Regions from separate parts of the Pseudomonas sp. R151218B TE3479 genome, predicted to be linked through region 1. Evidence: predicted binding sites of a transcription regulator. Region 1 holds the regulator's gene; the other holds the start of a gene.
What was found. Region 1 encodes FliA, which starts transcription of late flagellar genes. Its sites were predicted from a motif close to CTAAAGTTTNNNNNNNNNNNGCCGNTAA; they were not measured.

Region 1 (14,923 bases):
GCATCGAGGGTTACCCGGGCGCCTTCGTGAGTCAGGGACGAAAACATCAACACCGGGGTCGGGCAGCGCTGCATGATATGCCGCACGGCCGTGATGCCGTCCATCATCGGCATCTCGTAGTCCATGGTAATCACGTCCGGCTTGAGTGCCAGGGCCTGATCGATCGCCTCTTTGCCATTAGTCGCGGTACCGACGACCTGAATACTCGTGTCCGCCGAAAGAATTTCCGAGACGCGGCGACGGAAAAAACCCGAATCGTCCACCACCAGGACTTTAACTACCATAAACACTCCGTTAGACGAGGCGCGGCTCTGGGCCGCCCCCCTCCAGAATCAAATACGCCGGGCGGCGTAACGCTTGAGCATGCTTGGCACATCGAGAATCAACGCGATGCGGCCGTCGCCGGTGATGGTGGCGCCGGACATGCCCGGGGTGCCCTGGAGCATCTTGCCCAACGGCTTGATGACCACTTCTTCCTGGCCCACCAACTGGTCGACGACGAAGCCGATCCGCTGAGTGCCCACCGAAAGGATCACCACATGGCCCTCGCCCTGCTCCACATGAGCTGCGGAGCTGACCAGCCAGCGCTTGAGGTAGAACAGCGGCAATGCCTTGTCCCGTACGATCACCACTTCCTGGCCGTCCACCACGTTGGTGCGCGACAGGTCGAGGTGGAAGATCTCGTTGACGTTGACCAGCGGGAAGGCGAAGGCCTGGTTGCCCAGCATCACCATCAGGGTCGGCATGATCGCCAAGGTCAACGGGACCTTGATGACGATCTTCGAGCCCTGGCCCTTGGTCGAATAGATGTTGATCGAACCGTTGAGCTGGGAAATCTTGGTTTTCACCACGTCCATGCCCACGCCACGGCCCGAAACGTCGGAAATCTCGGTCTTGGTCGAGAAACCCGGGGCGAAGATCAGGTTGTAGCACTCGGTGTCGCTCAGGCGGTCGGCGGCATCCTTGTCCATTACGCCGCGTTTCACCGCGATGGAACGCAGCACGTTCGGGTCCATGCCTTTGCCGTCGTCGGAGATCGACAACAGGATGTGGTCACCTTCCTGCTCGGCGGCCAGGATCACCTTGCCGCTGCGGACCTTGCCCGAGGCTTCGCGTTCTTCCGGCGACTCGATGCCGTGGTCGACCGCGTTGCGCACCAAGTGGACCAGCGGGTCGGCCAGGGCCTCGACAAGGTTCTTGTCGAGGTCGGTCTCTTCACCCACCAGTTCCAGGTTGATTTCTTTCTTGAGCTGGCGAGCCAGGTCGCGAACCAGGCGCGGGAAGCGCCCGAAGACTTTCTTGATCGGCTGCATCCGGGTCTTCATGACCGCGGTCTGCAAATCGGCCGTGACCACGTCGAGGTTCGACACGGCCTTGGACATGGCTTCGTCCTGGCTGTTGAGACCCAGGCGCACCAGACGGTTACGCACTAGCACCAGTTCGCCGACCATGTTCATGATCTCGTCCAGGCGTGCGGTGTCGACCCGAACGGTGGTCTCGGCTTCGCTGGCCGGTTTTTCCGCTGGCGCAGCCGCCGGAGCCCGGGCTGGCGCCGGGGCGGCAGCGGCAGGCTTGGCGGGCTCGGCCTTGGGTTCCGGTGCCTTGGCTGCGGGTTTGGGCGCAGCAGCCTTGGCCGCCGGTGCCGCCGCGGTGGCGGCAGGCGCGGCAGACGCCGTACCGACTTCGCTGAACTTGCCCTTGCCATGCAGCTCATCGAGCAGCGATTCGAATTCGTGGTCGCTGATCAGATCGCTGCCAGCGGCAGCGGCGGCAGGCTTGGCCGGCGTCGGCGCCGAAGCGATGGCCGAATCCAGCGCGTCAACGGCAAAGGTGCCCTTGCCGTGCAACTGGTCGAGCAACGCTTCGAATTCGTCGTCGGTGATGTCGGAGCTGTCGCCAGCCGCTTTCGGGGCGGCGGGGGCCGTCGGCGGAACGACCGCATCCGGCGCGAACTGGCCCTTGCCGTGAAGCTGGTCGAGCAGCGACTCGAACTCGGCATCGGTGATTTCATCGCTGCCAGCCCCGGCGCCCTGCGCAGCAGGTGCGACCTGAGCGGCCGGCGCCTCGGCCTGGGCCTTGACGGTATTCAGGGAGTCCAGCAGCTGTTCGAACTCATTATCGGTAATGTCACCCGATTCTTCGGCGACCGGCTCTTCAACCACCGCTTCGGCAACCGGCGCCGCTTCGTCAGCCGATTGCGGCTCGGCCAGGCGTGCCAGCGCGGCGAGCAACTCAGGGGTAGCAGGGGTAATCGGCGAGCGCTCGCGCACTTCGCTGAACATGCTGTTGACCGCATCCAGCGCTTCGAGCACCACGTCCATCAACTCCGAGTCAACACGACGCTCACCCTTGCGCAGGATGTCGAACACGTTCTCGGCAATGTGACAGCACTCCACCAGCTCGTTGAGCTGGAGGAAGCCGGCGCCTCCTTTTACAGTGTGGAAACCGCGAAAAATTGCATTGAGCAGATCCGCATCATCAGGTCGGCTTTCCAGCTCGACCAGTTGTTCGGATAGTTGCTCTAGAATCTCGCCGGCCTCAACCAGGAAATCCTGAAGGATCTCTTCATCGGCGCCGAAGCTCATTAATGGCTGCTCCTAAAACAGGGCTAAAACTCAGAATCCAAGGCTGGACAGCAAATCGTCCACATCGTCCTGACCGGACATAACGTCTTCTCTTTTATCGGCATGAATTTGCGGACCTTCACCCTGAGAGAGATGTTTTTGTGGATCTTTTTCAGCGAGCATCGCTTCACGGTCGTGTTCGATACCTGCAAAGCGGTCGACCTGGCTGGCCATCAACACCAGTTTGAGCAGATTACTTTCAACTTCGGTGACCAACTGGGTCACGCGCTTGATCACCTGACCGGTCAGGTCCTGATAGTCCTGGGCCAGCAGAATGTCGTTGAGGTTGCTTGCCACGGCGCGGTTCTCGGTGCTGCTGCGCGTCAGGAAACCGTCGACCCGACGGGCCAGCTCCCGAAACTCTTCAGCACCGACTTCACGACGCATGAACCGGCCCCAGTCGGTACTCAAGGCCTGGGCGTCTTCGCTCAGGCCATTGACCAGCGGCGTTGCGCTCTCCACCAGGTCCATGGTGCGGTTGGCCGCGGCTTCGGTCAGCTTGACCACATACCCCAGGCGCTCGGTGGCGTCGGTGATCTGCGAGACTTCCTCGGCCTGCGGCATGTGCGGGTCGATCTGGAAATTGACAATCGCGCTGTGCAGTTCACGCGTGAGCTTGCCCACTTCCTGATACAGACCGCGGTCACGGGTCTGGTTGAGCTCATGGATCATTTGAACCGCATCGCCAAAGCGGCCTTTTTCAAGGCTGTCGACCAGTTCGCGGGCATGTTTTTTCAGGGTCGATTCGAAATCGCCCATTGAAGATTCGTTGTCCATAGCTCCCCCGTGGCGCCGTTAACCGATGCGTTCGAAGATTTTTTCGATCTTCTCTTTCAACGCCTGGGCCGTGAAGGGTTTGACCACATAGCCGTTCACACCGGCCTGGGCCGCTTCGATGATCTGCTCGCGCTTGGCTTCGGCAGTGACCATCAGCACCGGAAGATGCTTGAGTTTTTCGTCGGCACGCACTTGGCGCAGCAGGTCGATACCGGTCATGCCCGGCATGTTCCAGTCGGTGACCAGAAAATCGAAGTTGCCACTGTGCAACATCGGGAGCGCAGTGGTCCCGTCATCTGCTTCGGCCGTGTTGGTGAACCCAAGGTCACGCAACAGGTTTTTAATGATCCGCCGCATCGTTGAGAAGTCATCAACGATGAGGATTTTCATGTTCTTGTCCAATTCGACCTCCAAGCAGTCTTAAACGCGCCCAGCACCTGGACGCGCCATTTCAATCAAATCCGGCACAACACTCGACAACGGTCTGGAGCACAACGGATGGAGACTGGCGCAGCACCTGCCAGGCCAGCCTCGTCGCAGTGTCCCCACACTGCCTGTCAACGCGCTCGCCACTCCCCCAAACGCCCCCGCAAACGGGCCGCGCACTGGCTGTGTAACTGGCTGACCCGCGATTCGCTGACCCCCAGGACCTCACCGATTTCCTTGAGGTTCAGCTCTTCGTCGTAGTACAGCGCCAAGACCAGCCGCTCACGCTCCGGCAAATTGGCAATCGCATCCGCCAGCGCACTCTGGAAACGTTCATCTTCCAGGTCACGCGACGGCTCCATGTGAGCACTCGCGTTATCCTCGTGCAGCCCTTCGTGTTCGCCGTCCTGCAACAGGTCGTCGAAACTGAACAGGCGACTGCCCAAGGTATCGTTCAAAATCCCGTAATAATCGTCGAGACTCAACTGGAGTTCGGCCGCAACTTCATGATCTTTAGCGTCACGCCCGGTTTTCGCTTCAATTGCCCGAATCGCGTCACTGACCATGCGGGTATTGCGGTGCACCGAACGCGGCGCCCAATCGCCCTTGCGGACTTCATCGAGCATCGCCCCGCGAATGCGGATACCGGCATAAGTCTCGAAACTGGCACCTTTGCTGGCGTCGTATTTGTTCGACACTTCAAGCAGGCCGATCATGCCGGCCTGGATCAAGTCCTCCACCTGGACACTGGCCGGCAACCGCGCCAGCAAGTGGTAGGCAATACGCTTGACCAGTGGCGCATAACGCTCGATCAATTCGTATTGGGCGTCCCGTGCCGATTTTTTGTAGAGATGGTTGTAACCGCTGGCTGTCATAGCACGGGCCCTGCTGTTTGTTGCACAAGACGCTCGACGAAAAATTCCAGATGCCCGCGGGGGTTGGCCGGCAGTGGCCAGGTATCGACCTTCTGGGCGATCGCCTTGAACGCCAGCGCGCATTTGGAACGAGGAAAAGCTTCATAAACGGCACGTTGCTTCTGGACGGCCTTGCGTACGCTTTCGTCGTACGGCACGGCGCCGACGTATTGTAGGGCGACGTCCAGGAAACGATCGGTGACCTTGGTCAACTTGGCGAACAGGTTGCGCCCTTCCTGCGGGCTCTGGGCCATATTGGCCAGGACGCGGAAGCGGTTCATGCCATAGTCGCGGTTCAGCAGTTTGATCAGGGCGTAGGCGTCGGTGATGGACGTCGGTTCGTCGCAGACCACCAGCAGCACTTCCTGGGCGGCGCGGACGAAACTGACGACCGAGTCGCCGATGCCGGCCGCGGTGTCGATCACCAGCACATCGAGGTTGTCGCCGATGTCGCTGAAGGCCTGGATCAGGCCCGCGTGCTGGGCCGGGGTCAGGTGAACCATGCTCTGGGTACCGGAGGCAGCCGGCACGATGCGAATCCCGCCCGGCCCCTGCAACAGCACGTCGCGCAGTTCGCAACGGCCCTCGATCACGTCCGCCAGGGTGCGTTTGGGGGTAAGCCCCAGCAGCACGTCGACGTTCGCCAGGCCCAGGTCGGCGTCCAGCAGCATGACCCGTCGGCCAAGCTCTGCCAGAGCCAGGGACAAGTTCACTGACACGTTAGTCTTCCCGACGCCACCTTTGCCGCCGGTCACCGCGATCACCTGTACGGGATGCATGCTGCCCATGTTCGTTCTTTACCTTGTCTTCTTAGACGGAGGCCACATTACTGGCTGCGCGTTCGCATAAGGAACAATGCATGGCAGACCATCGATGTAGGTACAAAAAATATTCATGATTACCTCAGCCGACCTGTTTGGTCGGGCTGTGGTAGATGTCAGCGAACATGTCAGCCATGGCTTCTTCGCTGGGTTCTTCCTGCATTTGCACACTCACGGCACGGCTGACCAGTTGATGACGGCGCGGCAGATGCAAATCATCCGGGATCCGCGGCCCATCGGTCAGGTAGGCCACCGGCAGTTCATGACCGATCGCCAGGCTCAACACCTCGCCCAGGCTTGCCGTTTCGTCCAGCTTAGTCAGGATGCAGCCAGCCAGTCCGCAGCGCTTGTAGCTGTGGTATGCGGCGGTTAGAACCTGTTTCTGGCTGGTGGTTGCCAACACGAGATAATTTTTTGACTTGATACCGCGTCCGGCCAGGCTTTCGAGCTGCATGCGCAGGGCCGGATCGCTGGCTTGCAGGCCTGCGGTATCGATCAGCACGACGCGCTTGCGCAGCAGCGGCTCGAGCGCCTGGGCCAGGGATTGGCCCGGATCCACATGAGTCACCGACACATTGAGGATCCGGCCCAGGGTCTTGAGTTGTTCCTGGGCACCGATGCGGAAACTGTCCATGCTCACCAGGGCGATGCTCTGGGCGCCGTACTTGAGTACATAACGGGCGGCGAGCTTGGCCAGGGTGGTGGTCTTGCCCATGCCGGCAGGACCGACCATGGCAATCACCCCGCCCTCCTCCAGCGGCTCGACTTCCGGCGTGGCGATCATCCGCGCCAGGTGCGCCAGCAACATGCGCCAGGCCTGGCGAGGCTCTTCGATACCATTGATCAGCGCCAGCAGGTCCCGGGACAACGGGCCGGACAAGCCGATGCGTTGCAGGCGACGCCACAGGTTGGCCTGGGCCGGACGGCTGCCTTGCAGCTGATTCCAGGCCAGGGAGCCGAGTTGGACTTCCATCAGTTCGCGCAGGCTGTTGAGTTCGAAGCGCATCGAGTCCAGGGCGCGCGGGTCGAGCCCGCGGGCAGGCGCGGCGGGTGCCGGCTCAGGACGACGCGGTTCGGCCTGGGCCTGCTCGATCAGCGGCTCGGCAGCGGTCAACGGCAGGCCCGCGGTCAGCGGCTGGCCGGCGAACAATTGACGATTGGTGCCCGCGGCACCCTCGCCTTCGCTGCTGCGCAGGCTCAGTTCGGCCTGGGCGCTGGCGATGCGCGATTGGGTCTTGCGCAGCTCGTCTTCGAGTTCCATGTTCGGAACCCGCGGGGCCAGCGCAGACAGTTTGTAATCCAGGGCCGCCGTCAGCTCGACACCGCCGGCGATACGACGGTTGCCAATGATGGCTGCTTCAGCGCCCAGCTCGTCACGAACCAGTTTCATGGCCTGACGCATGTCGGCGGCGAAAAAACGCTTCACTTGCATAAACCACTACCTCAGCCGTTGGGCCCTACTGTCGCAACGATGGTCACTTGCTTGTTGTCCGGTATTTCCTGGTACGCCAACACATGCAGCCCCGGGACCGCGAGGCGACCGAATCGCGAGAGCATCGCGCGAATCGGACCGGCCACCAGCAGGATCACCGGTTGGCCTTGCATCTCCTGCCGCTGGGCTGCTTCGATCAGCGAACGCTGCAGCTTCTCGGCCATGCTTGGCTCCAGCAGAACACCCTCTTCCGAGCCTTGTCCTGCCTTCTGCAGACTATTGAGCAATATCTGTTCCAACCTTGGCTCCAAGGTGATCACAGGCAGCTCAGACTCAGTGCCTACAATGCTTTGGACGATTGCGCGGGACACGCCGACCCGAACCGCAGCCACCAAGGCGGCGGTATCTTGACTCTTGGAGGCGTTGTTGGCGATGGCCTCGGCGATACTGCGTATGTCGCGCACGGGCACTTGTTCGGCCAACAGCGCCTGCAGCACCTTGAGCAACTGCGACAACGAAACCACGCCCGGCACCAGCTCTTCAGCCAGTTTTGGCGAGCCTTTGGCCAGCACTTGCAGGAGTTGCTGGACTTCTTCGTGGCCAATCAGCTCGCTGGAGTGCTTGTACAGGATCTGGTTCAAGTGGGTCGCCACCACGGTACTGGCGTCCACCACGGTATAACCGAGGGACTGGGCCTGGGCCCGCTGGCTGATTTCGATCCACACCGCTTCCAGGCCGAAAGCCGGATCCTTGGCGGTGATGCCGTTGAGGCTGCCATAGACCTGGCCCGGGTTGATCGCCAATTCACGGTCGGGGTAGATCTCGGCTTCGGCCAGAATCACCCCCATCAAGGTCAGGCGATAGGCACTCGGCGCCAGGTCGAGGTTGTCGCGAATGTGCACAGTGGGCATCAGGAAGCCCAGGTCCTGGGAGAGCTTCTTGCGCACCCCCTTGATCCGCGCCAGCAACTGACCACCCTGGTTACGGTCGACCAAGGGAATCAGGCGATAGCCGACTTCCAGGCCGATCATGTCGATCGGGGTCACGTCATCCCAGCCCAGCTCCTTGGTTTCCATGGCACGGGCCGGCGACGGCAGCAGTTCCTGCTGGCGCTTGACCTCTTGCAGAGCCTGGACTTTCTGCACGTTCTGCTTCTTCCAGAACAGGTAGGCACCACCCGCGGCGGCGGCGGCCATGGTCAGGAAGGAAATGTGCGGCATCCCCGGCACCAGGCCCATCACGGCCATCAGACCGGCCGCGACGGCCAGGGCCTTGGGCGAAGCGAACATCTGCCGGCCGATCTGCTTGCCCATGTCTTCGGAGCCCGAAGCACGGGTCACCATGATCGCGGCCGCTGTGGATAACAACAGTGATGGCAATTGCGCCACCAAACCGTCACCAATGGTCAACAAGGCGTAAACCCTGCCGGCGTCGCCAAACGACATGTTGTGTTGGAAGATGCCGACAGCCATGCCGCCGATCAGGTTGATGAACAGAATCAGCAGGCCGGCGATGGCGTCACCGCGCACGAATTTGCTGGCACCGTCCATGGAACCGTAGAACTCGGCTTCTTGGGCCACTTCCAGGCGACGCAGCTTGGCCTGGCTCTGGTCGATGAGACCGGCGTTAAGGTCGGCGTCGATCGCCATCTGCTTGCCGGGCATCGCATCGAGGGTGAAACGCGCGCTCACCTCGGAAATCCGCCCGGCGCCCTTGGTCACCACGACGAAGTTGATGATCATCAAGATGGCGAAAACCACGATACCGACCACATAGTTACCGCCAATCACCACCTCACCGAAGGCCTGGATCACCTTACCGGCGGCGGCGTGCCCGTCCTGGCCGTGGAGCATCACCACACGGGTGGACGCCACGTTCAGCGCCAGGCGCAACAGTGTGGCCACCAGCAGGATGGTGGGGAAGACGGCGAAATCCAGTGGCCGCAGGGCGTAGACGCACACCAGCAGCACGACGATCGACAGGGCAATGTTGAACGTGAAGAACACGTCCAGCAGGAACGGCGGCACCGGCAGCATCATCATGGCGAGCATGACCAGCAGCAACAGCGGCACGCCCAGATTGCCCCGGCTGAGGTCTACGACATTGCTGCGCGCGGTGCTGAGTAACTGTGAGCGATCCACCGATTTTCCCCGTTCCTGTGAAGCAAACTTTTGACGCCCGAAGGGGGCGCAGACGGGGTATTGCAAGAAGCCTTCCAACTTTCGCCGGAGGCTGGCATAGAAGCGTTGCACGCAGGCTGTGGGAGCAAAGCTTGCTCGCGATGGCGCAATGGCGCCTGTCAGAGGCTGACGACCCACCACGCCATGCCGATCACTACGCTATAAGCATCTGTTCCTGCAGAATTCGACCAAAATTCAGCGTTGAGCCCCGGACATATCGCATGCCCTTGAAGATCTGAAGCCCTTCTCCGATATCAACCAGTTCGTCACTGGGATACATGCCGACGACTTTCGTCGCAGGCGCCTTGGTATCAGAGGGCGGCGAATCAGGCGAAACGTCATGTCCCTCCATCAGTCCCAGGGCCCACTGGAACCAAATGATCGGCAAATCGGCGATTTCGATCATCCGCTTGGGATCTTCCCATCGAAAGTCTGTGCGCGCGTTCATGCGCAAGCGCGAACCAAAGATTTCAAATTCAGGCTTGCCATAGCGCCTTTGCAGCTCGCCACTTGACCAATTGTTCTGGTAATCATTGGGATTGACGAAGAGACGGAACAACGCAGCGTTGCTGCCGATATTGCCCGCCGCGCCGCCCAGATAATTGAATGAAACGTGGTAGGCCAAACCTTCCAACTCAGGCCGGATAGCGTTGATCGGGCTGTCCAGATAGCCCGGGATGTACTCGTTCGCCAGCTTCACGAAGCGCGTGTAGTCGAGCCTCATGTCGAACGTGAACGAACAGCGGATGGCCCGCTCGCCAGCATTTGCCTCCACCGTTCCTGAAAGAAACTCCAGGCTCATGCCTTCAAGATGCTTGTACATTAGCCTTGCCATGCCCGTGCCCTCGACAGTGAACAGACGCAGCTCCACCGCGCTTCGCCTCACTCGACAGCAGAGATGAAGTCAATGGAGGTATCCAAATTAGATGACCAGGGAAGAGGTCCGTCTACTGTCAGAACTAACAGGTGCAGGGGGCATACGACCCAAGAGCGATCTTTTTCGGCTATCGGCCGGACTCAGGAATCACGCCGCAAATCCGGCGCAATCGGCAGAAGGCAGCAAATATCACTAACAGTTCTGCCAGTTTCCCTTTCTACGTCGAGCCTCGACAATCCTCTTGGACCTCATCCGAACGGAGTGTCGATCATGCCAGCCACGCGTCTCTGCGTTTACAGTTATGACCCCTTGGATCGCCTCACCGGCCAATCCGTGTCAACTCATGCGCCTGTCCAGCGCTTTTATTGTAGGTCCCGCCTGGCTACGGAAATCGAAGGTGCCATCAACCGATCAATTGTTCAGCACGATGAACACCTGCTGGCCCTGACCGAAACCTTGGGCAACATAAGACAAGCAACGCTGGTGGCGACCGATCAACATCGCTCGGTATTACAGGCCCTCGCCGCCAACAAATCGCAGTCCTTCGCCTATTCACCCTATGGCCATCGCCCTGCTGGCGGCGGCTTGCTGAGCCTGCTCGGTTTCAATGGAGAAAGAGCAGACTCGGTGACGGGGCATTATTTGCTGGGAAATGGTTATAGGGCTTTTAACCCGGTGTTGATGCGATTTAATAGCCCGGATCGTTTTAGTCCATTCAAAAAAGGGGGAATAAATCCATACGCCTATTGTTTAGGCGACCCGATCAACATGATCGACCCAAACGGGACGGCAGGCGTTTTACTTCGCACTCCAAATAAGCTCAGTGGCCCCACAGCTGTTTTTGAAAAAAAAATGTCGTTCATCACCTACTGCACGTTCGAGAGTCTAAAATTCGCCCCCAAGTCATTTTCAGACAACACAAACATTCATATAATTCATACTACCCAACGAAAATACCACGACCACTACACTTGGACGCCCGACGTCGCACCCTCCTCCGACTTCTTGCCCCCCATAACAACACACAATGATATGTGGATAATAACTTCCAAAAATATTAAATTAAAAGAAATAGCTTACTCAAAAATAACCGACTTCAAACCACTTGAAAATATTTCATTCGATGAACGCTATTCTCACACCAATCTCAACAATCATCTTGAGAAAGAAAGGGACCGAATTATTCATTCCGGCTACCCCATCAATGAACGCTTCATATTCAACACCGTATTAAGCAACGCGAAAAAAGGAAAGCTACCAGGAGTTGATCCCGCTATGATTAATTACCTACAACCTGCGAAGTTCGAAAATGTTGCCAAGTTAAGGGAAAAAATTAGACGTTTTGAGAGTTTCGACCAATCAAGCCGTAAATCCGGCGGGATTCGCAGATCACCTTGAGCGGCTCGGGGCGCTTGCCTTGCCGGTACAGTGATGGCGGACCTGATAGACGTTACGCCAGTGCCAGGGTCAAGCATCACTCTATTGGCATTTGGAATAGACGGGGGCGCAGCAACCGCTTGAAGCTCAGGGCCGCTGCGCAGCCCAGCGGGAACAGTCCCCTCGCCACAAGGCTCGGGAATACAAGCTTCGTTGAAGCAGTCTTTCCCATCGGAAATTGCTAAAACCTCCCGGAAGTTAATTCCCTGGACCAGGGAGATTAACCGCTCGGTCATGCCGCTACGCTCATCAGGAATCACGCCGCAAATCCGGCGCAATCGGCAGGATGCAGCAAATACCACTAACAGTTCTGCCAGTTCCCCTTTCTACGTCGAGCCTCGACAATCCTCTTGGACCTCATCCGAACGGAGTGTCGATCATGCCAGCCACGCGTCTCTGCGTTTACAGTTATGACCCCTTGGATCGCCTCACCGGCCAATCCGTGTCAACTCATGCGCCTGTCCAGCGCTTTTATTGTAAGTCCCGCCTGGCTACGGAAATCGAAGGCGCCATCAACCGATCAATTGTTCAGCACGATGAGCACCTGCTGGCCCTGACCGAAACCTTGGGCAACATAAGACAAGCAACGCTGGTGGCGACCGATCAACATCGCTCGGTATTACAGGCCCTCGCCGCCAACAAATCGCAGTCCTTCGCCTATTCACCCTATGGCCATCGCCCTGCTGGCGGCGGCTTGCTGAGCCTGCTCGGTTTCAATGGAGAAAGAGCAGACTCGGTGACGGGGCATTATTTGCTGGGAAATGGTTATCGGGCTTTTAACCCGGTGTTGATGCGATTTAATAGCCCGGATCGTTTTAGTCCGTTTGGCGTCGGTGGTGTGAACACTTATGCGTATTGTACTGGCGACCCGATAAACAGGAGAGATCCGAACGGGACGGCTGGTTTTTTTACAAGGATTATAAAATTTTTTTCAAAAGCGAGATCTGGCACGACTCCGCGCGAGGTGCAACACACAACCATTGATACAAATGTCGTGGAACGCATCATAGGCAAGCAAAGCCATGACATATTAAAAACAACCACAACCAGACGAATATTTAACACCGACAATCAATTAACTCACACATTTGAAGTCGAAAAAAAGATACAAGTCCCCAAGAATCCGACGCTTCAAGAGCTAGCCTTTTCCAAGCTAACTAATTACAACGAAGCCAAGTTCCAACAGCTGAGAATAAAGGACAAGAAAGCGATACGTAATTACTCGGAAATTAACTTTCAAAATCACATTGAAAATAAGATCGCAGCAGAACAACTCATTTCAAAAGCCCCATACAGAGAACTTGATCACCGTCTTGCATTCAACGCAGTACTACACGACGCAAAGTCCGGACGCTTACCGGGAGTCGACCCGACTTCAATTGAGGATATAAAAGCGAAAGAGATTCCGTCTACGTCTTTGGATGAGCTTTTATACAGAACGGGACTCGAGTGACGCCGCAAATCGGCAAATCTTCCTGCCTTTGAGCTCCAGCCTTAGTCGACACATAGCATGCTTCGCGAACAAAGCTCACTCAGGAATCACGCCGCAAATCCGGAGGAATCGGCAAATCCTTGAGCGGCTCGGGGCGCTTGCCCTTGCCCGCGCGGTGCTGGCGGATCTGGTAGACGTAGGCCAATACCTGGGCCACGGCCAAGTACAGGCCTCCAGGGATTTCCTGATCGAGTTCGGTGGAGTAATAGATCGATCGCGCCAGCGCCGGGGACTCGAGCAGCATCACTTCATTGGCTACGGCGATCTCACGGATCTTCAGCGCCAGGAAGTCACTGCCCTTGGCCAGCAACACGGGCGCGTTGCCTTTTTCGGGGTCGTACTTGAGGGCGACGGCGTAGTGAGTCGGGTTGGTGATGACCACATCGGCATCGGGGATGGCCGCCATCATCCGCCGCTGGGAGACCTCGCGCTGCAATTGACGGATACGCTGCTTGACCTCCGGCTTGCCCTCCGCATCCTTGTGCTCGTCGCGCACCTCCTGCTTGGTCATCATCAGCTTCTGCTTGCTCTGATACAGCTGGATCGGCACGTCGATGGCGGCGATGAGGATCAGGCCGCAAGCCATCCACAACGTACTCCAGCCCACCAACTGCACGCTGTGGATAATCGCCTGCTCCAGCGGCTCGTGGGCAATGCGCAGCAGATCGTCGATGTCGGCCTGCAACACCGTCAGCGCGACGAACAGGACCAGGAGGAATTTCCCAAACGCCTTGAGCAGCTCCATCAGCGCCGAGGTGGAAAACATGCGCTTGAGACCGGCGGCCGGGTTCATCCGGCTGAACTTGGGCGCCAGGCTCCCGGCGGCGAACAACCAGCCCCCCAGGGAAATCGGACCGATGAAAGCGGCCAGCAGCAAGCAGATCAAGACCGGCTGCACCGCCAGGATCGCGATCTTGCCCGAGTGCAGCAGATACTGGGACATCGCCCCCGGAGACAGCAGCACCTCGCGGGGCAGGGAGAAATTCAGGCGCATGATTTCCAGCAGGTCCAGGGCCAACCCGCCGCCATAAATCAGCAACCCGCCCGCCCCGGCCAGCATGATCGCCAGCGTGTTCAGCTCCTTGGAGCGGGCGATCTCGCCCTTTTCCCGGGATTCGCGCAGGCGTTTTTCCGTGGGGTCTTCTGTCTTGTCCTGGCCACTCTCGCTCTCGGCCATGGCTCAGCGTGCCTGTGCCATGTCGCGTAAAAGCTGCAAGGCCTGGGTGGCCAGCGGCTGATACTGATTGAGGATATCCCCCAGGCTGACCCAGAAAATCACCATGCCCAGTACAAGGGTCAGGGGGAAGCCAATGGAGAAAATATTCAATTGCGGCGCCGCGCGGGTCATCACGCCAAACGCGATGTTGACTATCAGCAACGCGGTGATCGCCGGCAATACCAGCACCATCGCCGCACCCAGGACCCAGCCGAGCTTGCCGGCGATTTCCCAGAAATGATTGACCAGCAATGCACTGCCCACTGGCATGGTGGTAAAGCTCTCGGTCAACACCTCGAACACCACCAGATGCCCATTCATGGCCAGGAACAACAGGGTCACCAGCATCGTCAGGAACTGACCGATCACCGCCGTCGTCACGCCATTGGTGGGGTCGACCATGGACGCGAAGGCCATGCCCATCTGGATCGAGATGATTTGCCCGGCCACCACGAATGCCTGAAAGAACAGCTGCAACGAGAATCCCATCAAGGCGCCGATGAGAATTTGCTCGGCCACCAGCATCAGCGCGCTGAGGTCCAGGGCATTGACCGGCGGCATCGGTGGTAGCCCGGGGGCGATAACTACCGTGATCGCCAGGGCGAAATACAAGCGTATGCGCCGGGGCAACAGGGTGGTGCCGAAGACCGGCATGCTCATCAGCACCGCAGTGACGCGAAACAGTGGCAGGACGAACGATGCCACCCAGGAACTGATCTGGGTGTCC
Region 2 (14,923 bases), 1.8 Mb from region 1:
AGCAGTTGCAGCAGGAGGATGTGCATGGCGGTCTGCGGTGCGATCAGCATCTGGGCACTGGCGTTGAGGCCCTGCAGCACATCGCGATGGTCATCCAGCAGGTCGTCGATCTGCGGACGCAGCAAGACCAGTGAATGGCCTTGCGGAATGTAGCTGGACACTTCCTTGAGCGCGCCCTGCCAGTCATCCTGGGAAACGATCCAGACCCACGGCGCGCCGTAGCGATACACCGAGACCGGCTGCTTGCGCGCCGCCTCGACGATCTTCGACAGCCGCTGGTCAAGCTCCTGCATGCCCACTTTCGAATAACGTTCCATAGTCCCCATCGCCTCACTCCCGGCTTCGCGCCCCGGCTCCAAACGACCTGAAAGGTCCCCTCGAAGACGTCACACAGGCATGACGGGAATGGCGATGTGCTACCGAACTTTTGTCATGAAAGCTTCATTTTTGAGGGCAAGGAGGGAGTGAGTTTTTTGTGGGAGCGAGCTTGCTCGCGATGGCGGCGGGTCAGTTGGCAGTGATGTCGGATGGGCAACCGTCATCGCGAGCAAGCTCGCTCCCACAAGGGTTCTCGAGTGGAGGCAGGGTGTGTGTCCACCCCCCATTCCAGTGTGGGAGCGAGCTTGCTCGCGATGGCGGCGGGTCAGTTGGCGGTGATGTGGAATGGGCAGCCGTCATCGCGAGCAAGCTCGGCTCCCACAGGGGTTCTCGGATGGAGACAGGGTTTGCGCCCATCACCCATTCCCAGTGTGGGAGCGAGCTTGCTCGCGATGGCGGCGGGTCAGTTGGCGGTGATGTCGAATGGGCAGCCGTCATCGCGAGTAAGCTCGGTTCCCACAGGGGTTGTCGGGTGGAGACAGGGTTTGTGTCCACCCCCCCTTCCAGTGTGGGAGCTCGGTGTTGGCGAGGAGGCCTGTGCCTTTACTGGTGTTGTACCTGCACCATCGAACTCACCTGCACCCGCGCCTGCATCTGTTCCGCCCCGCCACCCCGGCGCATGCCGCGTACCGGGCAGGCGTCAAGGTAGTCCAGGCCGATCGCCAGTTTCAGGTGGCGATCGGGAAGGGTCAGGCGGTTGGTCACGTCGAAGCTGTACCAGCCATCGTCCAGCCAGGCTTCGGCCCAGGCGTGGCTTGCCAGGTGGCTTTCATCTTCGGTGCACAGATAGCCGGAAACATAGCGCGCCGGAATACCCAGGCTGCGCGCGCAGGCCAGGAAGGCGTGGGTATGGTCCTGGCAAACCCCCGTTCCACCGGCAAACGCCTCGGCGGCGGTGCTGTTGACCGCTGTCGTGCCGGGGCTGTAGGGCATCCGCGCCGCCAGGCCGTTCATCAGGTCGGTCAAGGCCGAACGATCACGCCGGCCGGCGCATTGTTCGACGGCGAAGGCGCTAAGGGTCTCATCCGCCTGGGTGAGGCGGCTGGTGCGCAGAAACGGCAGCGGTGACTGAGAGTCCGGTTCCATCGCGATGGACTGATGGATTTCCACCTCGCCATACGCCGTCAGCACCAAGGCACCGTGGGGCTCGTCCATGGTCATCACGTGGAGGATGTTACCGTAGGGGTCAATCTGGCTGCGCACCAGTCGCGGCAGTTCCAGATGCCATTCCAGGATGCGCTGGCGTTGGGTGTCCCGAGGCGTCAGGCGCAAGAACTGAATGCTGGTGCAGACTTCATCGGCGTAGCTGTAAGTCGTGTCGTGGCGTATGGACAGTTTCATACGACCTCCAGGTAAGACTCATGGACGGTCTGGCCCAAGTGGCGGATCTGACCAATCAGATCGGTCAACCATTGGTGCAGGCCCGACGCCAGGATTTCGTCGATTCCGGAATAGCGCAGGCGCGCATTCAGCTCGGCGGCCAGGCGTTGTGCCGGCCGGCCGTTGTTGCCCGGCAAGCTGGCGAGGATATGATCCAGTTCCTCGATACAAGCATGCAGCGAGCGTGGGACGTCGGCCCGCAACAGCAACATCTCGGACACCTGCTCTGCATTGGGCGCGTTGCGGTAGATCTCGTTGAACGCCTCGAACGAAGACAACGCACGCAACAAGGCACTCCACTGGTAATAGCCACGGGCCGAGTTGTCGCTGACCTCCTCCGACTCCTCGCCGAACATTTCATAGCGAGCGTCCAGCAGGCGCAGGGTGTTGTCGGCCCGTTCGATAAAGGTCCCCAAACGGATGAAACAGTAGGCATCGTTGCGCATGATGGTGCCCGATGTCGCGCCACGGAACAGGTGCGAACGTTCCTTGACCCACTCGCAGAAATGGCTGATGCCGTAGCGCCCCAGGCCGTTACTGGCGATGTTGCGCATTTCCAGCCAGGTGGCGTTGATGTTTTCCCACATGTCGGCAGTGATACGCCCGCGCACGGCATGGGCATTGGTTCGCGCGGCTCGCAGGCAGCTATAGATACTGCCGGGGTTGGTTTCGTCCAAGGCGAAGAAATGCAGCATGCGCTCGGTGTTGAGGGCGTCATAACGGGCGTTGTAGTCGTCCAGCGTACCGGCCGCCAGCAGCGACATCGCCAGTTCGGCATGGCCATCGCTGCGTCCGGCCTGGGGCATCAGCGACAGCGAATAGCTGACTTCGAGCATGCGCGCCAGGTTCTCGGCGCGCTCCAGGTAGCGGGACATCCAATAGAGGTCCGAAGCAGTTCTTGAAAGCATGTCTTAGTCCTCCACTACCCAAGTGTCTTTGGTGCCGCCGCCCTGGGACGAGTTCACCACCAGCGAGCCTTCGCGCAGCGCCACGCGAGTCAGCCCGCCGGGTACCAGGCGCGTTTCCTTGCCCGACAGCACGAACGGACGCAGGTCGATGTGGCGCGGCGCGATGCCGCTCTCGACAAAGGTCGGGCACGTGGACAGGCTCAAGGTCGGCTGGGCGATATAGGCTTCGGGACGGGCCTTGAGGCGTGCGCGGAAATCTTCGATCTCCGCCGCACTGGCGGCCGGCCCGACCAGCATGCCGTAGCCGCCGGAGCCCTGGGTTTCCTTGACCACCAGATCCGGCAGGTTGGCCAGCACATGGGACAGGTCCTGGGGCTTGCGGCACTGCCAGGTGGGCACGTTCTTCAGGATCGGTTCTTCGGTGAGGTAGAAGCGGATCATCTCGTCGACATAAGGGTAGATCGATTTGTCGTCGGCCACGCCTGTGCCGACCGCGTTCGCCAGCACCACGTTGCCCGCACGGTAAACAGCGATCAGCCCGGGCACGCCCAGCATCGAATCGGGGTTGAACGACAGCGGGTCGAGGTAAGCATCGTCAAGGCGACGGTAAATCACGTCCACCTGTCGAGGGCCGGCGGTGGTGCGCATGTACACGTGGTCGTCCCGCACGAACAGATCGGCCCCCTCCACCAGCTCCACGCCCATTTCACGGGCCAGGAAGGCGTGCTCGAAATAGGCACTGTTGAAACGTCCCGGCGTCAGCACCACGGCGGTGGGGTTTTCCAGGGGGCTTGAGCTCTTGAGGGTGTCGAGCAGCAGGTTCGGGTAATGATCGATAGGTGCCACGCGCTGGGCGGCGAAGAGCTCGGGGAACAGGCGCATCATCATCTTGCGGTCTTCGAGCATGTAGCTCACACCGCTTGGCGTGCGCAGGTTGTCTTCGAGCACGTAATAGCTGCCGTCACCGTCGCGAACCAGGTCGACACCGGCGATATGGGCGTAGATACCTCGGTGCAGGTTCAGGCCCTGCATCGCAATCTGGTAGCCCTCGTTGGCGAGCACCTGCTCGGGCGGAATGATCCCTTCCTTGAGGATGTGCTGCCCATGGTAGATGTCGGCCAGGAACATGTTCAGGGCCTGGACCCGCTGGATGCAACCACGCTCGACCATTTGCCATTCACTGGCCTTGATGCTGCGGGGAATGATATCGAAGGGGATCAGGCGCTCGGTGCCCTGCTCGTCCCCGTAGAGGGTGAAGGTGATACCGGCGCGATGGAACAGCAGGTCGGCTTCGCGGCGGCGTTGCTCCAGCAGTTCAAGCGGGGTGTCCGCCAGCCAGCGCGAGAAGGCTTGGTAATGCGGGCGGCAGTCACCCTTTGCGTCATACATTTCATTAAAAAAAGCGTGGGGCATAGCCAACTCCCAGCCGCGTTCTACACGGCATTTCTTATCACTTCGTCATTCCGACGGTTCGGCCTTGCCTTGCTTTAAACCCTGCTTGATTGAGTGCGGTCCTGGGATTGCCCTCTGTTGCTCTTCATGGATGGTGTGTCCTGGCCTGAAAGGCCGGGTTTTCAATACTTAGCAAAGGATGTGCCTAAGCGTGACGGTGTCACGTACTGAATAGAAGAAGTATTGCAAAACCGCAAAAAGGCGAAATTATTTTTCGATCTGGCGACATGAATGAACGTAAATGCTGGCGCCCTTTGTCTCGAGCACTGGCTTGAGCGGCCCTTGAGCGGGTGAAATGGGACAACGACGCCCCACAAGAGGGAAGTTTTTACTCATTCGTCCATGGCCGATCCTTCAGGCGCCGCCAACAACCCCAGGTGGCGCGACCCTGAACGCACTGCAACGTTGCAGGAACATGCACGGATTCATACCCTCGCCCCACCGTGAAGCAGGCAGGCCGTTCCCCCAGCTCATCAATGAGCGGGCGGTGATTGAACCATTGGCGATTTCGAAGGGCCTACTCCCTCCCCAGTACCTGTTGCTGGTTAGCCAAAAACAATCGGATGTGCGCACGCCAAGCGTAGACCACTTCCCTCAAGGTCGCGGGCAGGCTGCCTTCGGTCTCCTTCCAGGCGGCCCTGGACAACAATTCTGATGTGCCGCGTCCGCAATTGATGGTGCTGCGCCACAACCCTGCTCATGCCGCGGACGATCATCCAGCAGGTGGTGCCGGCGTTTCGCTGGGTCGTTCGTCATCGCGAGCCTGCTGGGGATAGGCATCCACCCGAAACAACAGTGTCAAATCTGACAATTATCCCCACTACCCCGCCGCCGCCGCGCAACCCCCTATTAACGGCTCGCAAAGCCGCATAACGTACCGCGCAAACGGATCAACTCTGATTAAGGATGATGCGCGTGGGGGTTTATCGGTTGCTGCTGGCCATGTTGGTGGCAGTTTCTCATATGGGCGTGACGTTCATGGGTTTGAACCCCGGCGTCGTGGCCGTGGTGTCCTTTCTGATCATCAGCGGCTTCGTGATGACCTCGCTGATCGAGAGGACGTACAACACGCCAGGCCAGATCGGCCTGTTCTACATCGATCGATTGTTGAGGCTGTACCCACAGTTCCTGGTGTACTTCGTTATTTCCTGCGCGGTGATCCATTTCCTATTGCCGGGAACGCCCCAGGCAGCCGCCCTGACCCTGGAAAACATCGCCACCAGCCTGCCGATCCTGCCATTGGGTTTCTACATGTTCGGCATCACCGTGCCCGAGATCCTCCCACCCGGTTGGTCCTTGGGACTGGAAATGTGCTTTTACCTGCTGATCCCGTTCCTGATCCTCTATAAAACACGGGGTGTTGCCTTTGCCGTATCCGTGACGGTGTTCATGGTCGCTTCGCTGGGCTACCTCGACACGGACATCTACGGCTACCGCTTGCTGCCGGGGGTGCTGTTCATTTTCCTTTGCGGCAGCTACCTGTATCGGGCGCAGGCCAAAGGGCTGTGGATCGTGTCCATCACCCTGCTCGTTGCCGCCTTGATGTTCCTGGCCATTGTCGTGGGGATCATTCCCCGTCGGCCGTTCAACGCCGAGGTGACCCTGGGCATCGCCCTGGGCCTGCCTGCGGTGTTTCTGCTCGGCAGAATGAAGCATCACCGGCTTGATGAATTCCTGGGCAACATCAGCTATGGCGTGTTCCTCAACCATTTTGTGGTGATGTATGTGTTGCGGGCGTTCTGGCCGGTGGCGTACAGCACCCTGATCATCACGGCAGTGCTGGTGCTGTCGTTCACGTTGAGTGGCGTTTCGTACTATGGGGTCGAGCGACCGGCGCTGAAGCTTCGTCATGCCCTCAGGGCGGGCATTAAGTACGGTGCCACGGCTCCCATTGGCAGCACGGCGGCTTAGCCTATGGCTGGAATACAAAATGCCCGGGACGCAGGTCCCGGGCATTTTGTGTTTCAGCGCAGCAGAATCAGAACGTCACGCTGGCGCTCAGCTTGGCGGTACGCGGCTCGCCGACATTGACCTGCAACTGGCTGCCGGTGGAGGACGGGTAGTACTGCTTGTCGAACAGATTGTCCACGTTCAACTGCAACGAGGTCTTGTGCCCCATCACCGGCGCGTCCCAACGCAGGAAGGCGTCGGCGACGGTGTAGCTGCTGAGCCAGAAATCGTTGGCGTTGTTGGCGGCGCGTTCGCCGACGTAACGAGCGCCGGCACCGGCGTGCCAGGCGCCGAATTCGGCGGGTACGTTCAGGTGGTGGGACAGGTAGAGGCTGGCGGTGTGTTTAGGCGCGTCGGAGAGACGGTGACCTTCGTCATCCGGATCGTCGAGAATCTCCGTGTGGGTGTAGGCGTAGGTGCCGATCAGGTCCCAGCGGTCGGCCAGGCGGCCAGTGATGTCAAGCTCCAGGCCCTGGGAACCCACCTTGCCAGCGGCTTCTGCAATGTTCTTTCCGCCGACTACAGTGGTCGTTACCACGTTCTTTTTGACGATATCGAACAAGGCGAGATTGATATTCAGCCCAGGGATCGGGTCGTATTTGGCACCCACTTCATAGCTACGCCCTTCTTCCGGTTTGAAGGTGCTGAGGTTGTCGTCGACGGTATCGTTAGGCTTGAATGAACGGCTGTAATTACCATAAAGAGACAGGGTCTCGGCAGCTTTATAGACCAATCCCAGGAATGGAACGAAGGCGTCGCCATTATCGTCGCGAACCCCCTCTCGCTGGATCATGCCTTGTTCGGCGAATTGGTCGTAATGCTGGTAGCGACCACCGAAGACCAGTATCCAGCGATCATCCAGATGCCAGTTGTCCTTGAGATAAATGGAGCTGGAGGTCAGTTGGTTACTCAGGTTGCTCTGTTTTGCATTCAGCTTGCTGGGTTCTGCCAACCCACCATAAACCGGCGCAGTGATGTCGAACCCTCCTTGCGCATCCCCACGGTAGGTCTTGCCACGAAACTGATCTGACACTTGATTATCGATACCAACCAACAGGTCATGGCGCTGGCCGAACAACTCCTGCTTGCCGATGAAATCCCAACTGGCATAACGAGTTTCGTCGTCGTAATGAGCGCCATTGGCGGCTCGCTGAAAAACACCGGTTTTCGACAGGCTCGGCTGCGCAATCGAAAGACTGTACCGATCATTGTTCCAACCATAGGTAACCCGCGTTTTCCACGCGTCGCTCAACTCATACTCAAACCGCGCCGTCGCCGTTTCGCGAATACCGACACTCTTGGCCCAAGGCTCATCGAGGCGCTTGTCATAATCGATACCGGCCGGATGCCCGTTGGTGAACACCGTGCCCCGGTCAAACGGATTGGAATATTCGTTGTACTCATAACTCAGGTTCAACGAGGCCCGCTCACCCGTCCAAGCCAGGGACGGCGCCACCAGGGTGCTCTCATTGACGCCATAGTTGCGCCAGTAGTCCTCGTGACCGCGCTCGGCAATCAGGCGATAGGCCAGGCCGGTATCGCCCAGCGGCCCGGTGGTGTCCAGGGCCATGGTGCCGCCACCTTCGCTGTAGGCCGAGCCGCTCAGCGTGGTGCTTGGGGTGTATTCCGGTTTCTTGCTGATGACGTTGATCAGGCCGCCGGGCTCCAGCGCGCCGTACAGCATCGAGGCCGGGCCCTTGAGCACTTCGACGCGGTCGGTGGTGGCGCTGAAGTTGTGGCCCAGGTTCGAACGCACGCCGTCGCGCAGGATCGAGCCGTCGTCGTTGGTGCCGAACCCGCGCTTGACCAACGAGTCCCTCGAGCCGCCCAGGGTGTTGCCCTGGCTGACGCCGCTGACGAACTTCATCGCGTCGTTCAGCGAGCGTACCTGGTAGTCCGCCAGGGTCTGTTGGGTCACCACGTTGATCGACTGCGCCTCTTCCTTGATCGGTACATCGCTCTTGCTCGCCGTGCTGGCTTGCGACGTCGTATAGCCCTCATCCTGAGTGACACGACTGCCCTGGATATCCGTGGCCGGCAGTTCGACAGCGTCCTGTGCCCACAAAGGGCTTGCAATGAAGCAGCAGGACAGGGTTGGCAACACACACTTAATGAAGACGTTGCGATTTGCGAGGGGGGTGGAACGATTCAAGACGCGCACTCATGGAAGGGTCGTTAATGAGAGCGAATATACTTTGAGAATAATTCCCAGTAAATCTTTTGTATCAAATGATGATCACCCCAAACGTCTGTCGGAACGAGCCCGCTCCCACAGACTGATATCAAATTGCCCCATCGCCCTAAAGCTTTGGCGCTCGCGGTCGAATGTATTCCATTAAGAGATTTTTTTGCCCAGGAGCAGCGGCATGCAGACGTTGAAGGACTTGTACGAGTCTATCGAAATGCAGTTTTTCGATACCCTCACCAAAAAGCTCTCGAGTCTTTTCCTGTTGGTGCTGGTCAGTGGCTTGTTGTACTGGGTGGCGGTCAGCGCCCGTGCCGAGATCCTGCTGCTGTTGCGCAACGCACAGTTGGACGGTGCCTTGTTGGGGCAGATCGAAGGCCGGCTCGACAGCCTTACCCATGCCCTGCTCTTCGGTGCGGTCCTGACGCTGGGCATGATCAGCTTCATGGTCTGGTATTTCCGCCACCTCATCGTGCGCCCCGTCACCGCCATGACCAAGGCCCTGGAAGAGATCGCCAACGGCGAAGGCGACCTGTCCAAGGACCTGCCGCTGGTGACCCACGACGAGATCCGCGTGTTGGCTGGCACCTGCAACCGATTCCTGGCCAAGCAGCGGGAGATCATCAGCAATGTCCAAGCGCTGACTGTGCACATCGCCGTCGAGTCGGCCCGCTCGCTGAAGAACATCAGCGACTCCAGCGACAGTGCCACCCACCAGGCCCGCTTCGCCAAGGAAGTGATGGACCAGAGCAACACCGCCGTGGGCCGCATCGAAGAAGTCTCGCGCCAGACCCAGGGCATCTCCAGCACCACCGCCCAGAACCTGAGCATGGCCCGCGACTCCTACGCCGAGCTACTGGAAGTAACCGGCAACATCAGTGAAATTTCCAGCAACCTCGGTGAATTTGCGACCCTGGTGAGCGCCTTGAACCAGCGTTCCTCAAGCATCAAGTCGATTGTCGGGTTGATCCAGCAGATCTCTGCCCAAACCAACCTGCTGGCCCTCAATGCCGCCATCGAAGCCGCCCGGGCCGGCGAAAGTGGCCGTGGCTTCGCGGTGGTGGCCGATGAAGTGCGCACCTTGGCACAGAATGTCAGCCGGGCCACCGACGATATCTCACGCAACATCGACGCCATGCTCGAGGAAGTCAGCTCCACCCACGAACAGACCACGCAGATCAGCCACAGCGCCCGGGAAACCCAGAAAGTGGTGGAGCGCGCCTCTGGCCATTTCGAAAGCATGATCGTCGACTTCGAATCCACCAACGGCAAGCTGGCGGACATCGCGACCCACATCCAACAGTTCGCCGACAGCAACACCGGAATCAACGACCGGGTGACCCAGATTCACGCCGACAGCCAGTTGATCGACCAACGCATGCAGCATTCGGCAACGGCCACTCGCGACCTGTCTGGCGTGGCCGAAAAGGTCCAGGCGCTGCTGGGCCGGTTCGTGCTCGGCCACGGCAAGCTGGATGCCGCCATCACCCGTGCCAGCGAGTGCCGCGACACGCTTCAGGTCCGCCTGGAGGCGCTGCAACGCGAAGGTCTGAACCTGTTCGATCAGAATTACCAACTGATACCCGGTACCGATCCCAAGCAGTACATGGCCAGCTACACCGAACGCTTTGCCCAGGTCTGCCAGGAAGAATGCGACAAACTCACCCGCAGCACGCCGGGGGGCAAGGTTTCGTTCATTGTCGACAGCAAGGGCTACTGCCCGGTGAACAACAGTTGGGTCTCCAAGCCGCCAACCGGCGACCGGGCGGTGGATTTGCCGGTGTGTCGCAACAAGCGAATCTTCAACGACCCGATCGGCCTGCGCGCGGCGGGCAACGTCCAGCGCTTCCTGCTGCAGACCTACCTGCGCGATACCGGGGAAATCATGACCGAGATCGACGTACCGTTCTTCTTCAGCGGCCGCCATTGGGGCAACTTGCGGGTGGGCTTCGATGCGGCGGTGTTGTTGGCGGAGTGAGGGTGCACTCAAAAAGGGATCTGTGGTGTATGCACCTCTTGAAACTCCCCCAAAACAACTGTGGGAGATCTTCGGATCTGCCAGGCTCCTCCGCATGCCCGGTCTGCGAACCCACACGCAGCTACCCACCCCGTCCTGCTGATCGACCCCCAAGCCCCACTGCCCGAACGCCACGCCTGTGTCAGCGAACGCCTGCACGCCACACTCGATTACCTGACGCTGGTGGCCTGCACCAGCCTGCGAGATTCGGAAACGAGCGACATCAACACCATCACCAATGTCGCCCGGATCCTGGTGCAAGATATGGCAGACGTACTCGGCGTCGGTCTGATGGATTTCCAGGCGGTCTTTCTTGTGCCAGGCCACGTTCTCGGTGCGCCGGGTCTGGGCGCCGACGTTGTACTGGCTTAGGATACGCCCGGTGGTCAGCGGCAGCGGATAGCGGCCGTTGACCTTCTCTTCAGTGCGCACTAGCCAGTGAGCATGAAACGTCCTTTTCCGCACACGCACTGCTCGATGTGCATGGTCGGCGTGCCGTCCGGTGCGGCATCGTTGCACGGCCATTGCAGGCTGCCAGGGCGATGGTGGCCTCCCAGTCGGTCTTGCTGGCCAGGAGTTGAGCAAACCCGGCTAGGCACCCTCCCATCGTTATCGCCGATCTTATGACCGACCGTACTTCCAAGAGCCCTTGCCAGTGTCCGACACATCCACGCCCCTTGCTTATACCGAACGCTTCAACGCGGTGCTCGCTTACATCGATGACAATCTCGAAGGTGACCTGTCGGTCAAGAGGCTGAGCCGTGTGGCGAACTTTTCGGCCTTTCACTTCCACCGTCAATTCACCGCTTTCGTCGGCGTGCCGGTCTCACGTTATGTGCAACTGATGCGGCTACGACGGGCAGCCCATCGCCTGGCCGCCCTCGCGGATCATTCGATACTGGACGCCGCATTCGGTGCAGGGTTTGAAAGTCCCGAGGCATTTTGCAGGGCGTTCAGGCGGGCGTTCGGCATGACGCCGAGTGCATTCAGGAAGGAGCCGAACTGGCAAGTCTGGAATGCGGTGTTCACCATCCCTCACTTTTCCAGGAACATCATCATGCAAGTACGAATCGTGGAATTCCCCGAAGTCAGAGTCGCTGCGCTAGAGCATTGCGGGCCCGGCGGGCAGGTAAATGAAAGCGTGCGCAAGTTCATCGAGTGGCGCATACAGAGCGGACAGTCGCCAGTACTTTCGAGTCGCACCTTTGGCATTCCCTATAACAACCCCGATACGACACCTCCCCCAGACTTTCGCTTCGCCATCTGCGGCGAGATTCACGAAGCCGTGGAGCCAAATGAATCCAGCGTGCAAGAGCGCGTCATTCCCGGCGGTCGTTGCGCTGTGGTACGGCACACAGGGTCACCGGACCATATCGGTGAAACGATCTATCCGATTTACCGCGACTGGCTGCCTACCAGTGGGGAGGAGCTGCGAGACCATCCATTGTTCTTCCACTACCTGAGCGTTTATCCCGAGACACCGCAGGATCAATGGCAAACGGATGTCTATATTCCGCTGCAATGATGGAACAGGCAGCTTTCAACTCATCTGTGGTGTATGCACATCTTGAGACCCAACCCAAAACAACTGTGGGAGCGAGCTTGCTCGCGATGGCGTTGGATCAGTCGACATCATCGTTAACTGACACTCCGCCATCGCGAGCAAGCTCGCTCCCACAAGGGTTACATCATCCACTGGCAATCAGCGGTTCAACAGCACTTGGGCCCACCCTTGCCACCGTAACGGGCCTCCTGGCGTTCACGAAAGAACGCCTCGTAGTCCATCATCGGTTTGTCCGGGTGCTTGGTTTGCATATGCTCGACGTAGTTGTCGTAGTCGGGCATGCCGACCATCAGGCGGGCGGCCTGACCGAGGTATTTACCCAGGCGACTCAAGTCATTGAACATCGTTGCAATCCTCTATCAAGCGTCCGGCAGGGCCTGGAATGGGGCTTCTTTGTCCGTGCGTTCCTTGGTGCCCCAGGCAGCGATGCCGACCTTGAGCGCATAGAACAGGATGCTGAAGACCACGAACAGGAACAACACCGTCAGCGTTGCGTTGGTGTAGGCGTTGAACACCACGTGCTGCATCTGCTCGATGCTCTTGGCCGGGGCCAGGATCTGGCCGGCGGCCAGGGCATCGTTGTATTTGCGCGCCAGGGCCAGGAAGCCGATCGCCGGGTTGGCGTCGAACAGCTTGATCAGGCCCGCAGTGGTGGTGCAGATCAACAGCCAGGAAGCCGGCAGCAGCGTGACCCAGACGTAGCGCTGGCGCTTCATCTTGATCAGCACCACGGTGGCGAGCATCAGGGCGATACCGGCCAGCATCTGGTTGGAAATGCCGAACAGTGGCCACAGGGTGTTGATGCCGCCCAGCGGATCGATCACGCCCTGGTACAGCAGGTAGCCCCACAGCGCCACGCAACCGGCGGTGGCGATCAGGTTGGCCGGCCAGGATTCGGTGCGCTTGAGCGAAGGCACGAACGAGCCCAGCAAGTCCTGCAGCATGAACCGCCCGGCACGGGTGCCGGCGTCCACGGCCGTGAGGATGAACAACGCTTCGAACAGGATCGCGAAGTGGTACCAGAACGCCATGGTGTTCTCACCCGGCAGCACCGAGTGCAGGATCTGCGCGATCCCCACCGCCAGGGTCGGCGCACCGCCGGCACGGGCCAGGATGGTGGTCTCGCCGATGTCCTTGGCCACCGCCTGCAGCGCCTCGGGCGTGATGGCAAAGCCCCAACTGCTGACAGTCTGGGCCACGGCCACCACGTCACCGCCGACGATCGCCGCCGGGCTGTTCATGGCGAAGTACACGCCCGGCTCGATCACCGAAGCGGCGACCATGGCCATGATCGCCACGAAGGACTCCATCAGCATGCCGCCGTAGCCGATGTAGCGGGCGTTGGTTTCGTTATCCAAAAGCTTGGGCGTGGTGCCCGAGGAGATCAGCGCATGGAAACCCGAGACCGCGCCGCAGGCGATGGTGATGAACAGGAACGGGAACAGCCCGCCCTTCCACACCGGCCCGGTGCCGTCGGTGAACTGGGTCAGCGCCGGCATTTTCAGCTCGGGCATGGTGACCAGGATGCCGATAGCCAGGGCGACGATGGTGCCGATCTTGAGGAAGGTCGACAGGTAGTCCCGCGGTGCCAGGATCAGCCACACCGGCAGTACTGCCGCGACGAAACCGTAGCCGATCAGCATCCAGGTGATCTGGATCCCGGTGAAGGTGAAAGCCTTGGCCCAGACCGGGTCGGCCGCGATTTGCCCGCCCAGCCAGATCGAACCCAGCAGCAACAGCACGCCGATGATCGAGATTTCACCGATGCGGCCCGGGCGGATGTAGCGCATGTAAATGCCCATGAACATCGCGATCGGGATGGTTGCCATTACCGTGAAGATGCCCCACGGGCTCTCGGCCAGGGCCTTGACCACGATCAGCGCCAGCACCGCGAGGATGATGATCATGATCAGGAAGCAGCCGAACAGCGCGATGGTGCCGGGGATGCGGCCCATTTCCTCGCGCACCATGTCGCCCAGGGAGCGACCGTTGCGACGGGTGGACAGGAACAGGACCATGAAGTCCTGCACCGCACCGGCCAGCACCACGCCGGCGATCAGCCAGAGCGTGCCGGGCAGGTAGCCCATCTGCGCCGCCAGCACCGGCCCGACCAGCGGCCCTGCGCCGGCAATGGCCGCGAAGTGGTGGCCGAAGAGAATGTGTTTGTTGGTCGGGACGTAGTCCAGGCCATCGTTGTTGAGCACGGCGGGAGTGGCCCGGCGCGCATCGAGTTGCATCACGTTGTTGGCGATGAAGAGGCTGTAGTAGCGGTAAGCGACCAGGTAAATGGCCACGGCGGCGACGACGATCCAGAGGGCGTTGATAGGTTCGCCGCGGCGCAAGGCCACGACACTCAACGCACAAGCTCCCAGAACAGCCACGGCAAACCAGGCGAGGTGTTTAACCAGACGGGTTGTCATTGCGTGTCTCCTGCCGATATCCAGTGGATTGCGGCGATTGTTTTTATAGTGTGCCCCGGCTATTCGGAGCCGGCCCAATATCCCTGCAAGTCGTCAATAAATAAATGCGCAGTACTACGTACGGGCCATCTACGTAGTTCTACGTAGACACCCATGCCCTGTGGGAGCGAGCTTGCTCGCGATGGCATTGTGTCAGGCGACATCCAGGCAGGCTGATCCGACATCATCGCGAGCAAGCTCGCTGCCACAGGTTTTATGCCTCCCCCATGGGTTTGGCATATGATGCCGCCATTCGCCTCCCCGCCGAGCCCGGACAGGAGTACAGATGCTGCTCAAACACAAAATCGTCGCCCTCGGGATTTTGCCGCTGGCCCTGGCCATCGCCGTCATCTGCGCCCTGGTGATCTCGCTCAACCGCCAGTTGGGCGATCAACAGGCGCAACTGATCGAAGACAGCATCCTGGCGAGCAAGCGCGCCGAGTTGAAGAACTATGTCGAGATGGCGCAGAGCCTGATCGCACCGCTGTACAACGACGGCCAGGGCGACGAGCGCGCGCAACAGCAGGTCCTGGAAGAACTGCGCAAGCTCAGCTTCGGTATCAACGGTTACTTCTTCGTCTACGACCGTCAGGGCCGCAGCCTCATGCATGCACGCCAGTCGGAGTTGGT

Region 2: AB7M32_RS19390 (methyl-accepting chemotaxis protein) is a predicted target of FliA. The motif match lies at 8,369-8,396, and genes of this name have one in related genera.

The regions. Positions count from the first base shown of each region.
Region 1 covers NZ_JBRJHV010000001.1:2,768,953-2,783,875, reverse strand. The annotation lists gene AB7M32_RS12450 (protein-glutamate methylesterase/protein-glutamine glutaminase) at 1-284, opposite strand, end outside; gene AB7M32_RS12445 (chemotaxis protein CheA) at 333-2,585, opposite strand; gene AB7M32_RS12440 (protein phosphatase CheZ) at 2,616-3,401, opposite strand; gene AB7M32_RS12435 (chemotaxis response regulator CheY) at 3,420-3,791, opposite strand; gene fliA (RNA polymerase sigma factor FliA) at 3,959-4,702, opposite strand; gene fleN (flagellar synthesis regulator FleN) at 4,699-5,529, opposite strand; gene flhF (flagellar biosynthesis protein FlhF) at 5,645-6,994, opposite strand; gene flhA (flagellar biosynthesis protein FlhA) at 7,006-9,135, opposite strand; gene AB7M32_RS12410 (hypothetical protein) at 9,329-10,045, opposite strand; gene AB7M32_RS12405 (RHS repeat-associated core domain-containing protein) at 10,322-11,449, shown strand; gene AB7M32_RS12400 (RHS repeat-associated core domain-containing protein) at 11,868-12,941, shown strand; gene flhB (flagellar biosynthesis protein FlhB) at 13,021-14,157, opposite strand; gene fliR (flagellar biosynthetic protein FliR) at 14,161-14,923, opposite strand, start outside.
Region 2 covers NZ_JBRJHV010000001.1:4,521,014-4,535,936, forward strand. The annotation lists gene AB7M32_RS19360 (transposase) at 1-317, opposite strand, end outside; gene AB7M32_RS19365 (transglutaminase family protein) at 922-1,719, opposite strand; gene AB7M32_RS19370 (alpha-E domain-containing protein) at 1,716-2,666, opposite strand; gene AB7M32_RS19375 (circularly permuted type 2 ATP-grasp protein) at 2,670-4,079, opposite strand; gene AB7M32_RS19380 (acyltransferase family protein) at 5,034-6,029, shown strand; gene AB7M32_RS19385 (TonB-dependent siderophore receptor) at 6,097-8,181, opposite strand; gene AB7M32_RS19390 (methyl-accepting chemotaxis protein) at 8,435-10,231, shown strand; gene AB7M32_RS19395 (fructose-bisphosphate aldolase) at 10,307-10,642, shown strand; partial or broken gene AB7M32_RS19400 (hypothetical protein) at 10,547-10,812, opposite strand; gene AB7M32_RS19405 (AraC family transcriptional regulator) at 10,926-11,795, shown strand; gene AB7M32_RS19410 (YbdD/YjiX family protein) at 11,981-12,178, opposite strand; gene AB7M32_RS19415 (carbon starvation CstA family protein) at 12,194-14,254, opposite strand; gene AB7M32_RS19420 (cache domain-containing protein) at 14,580-14,923, shown strand, end outside.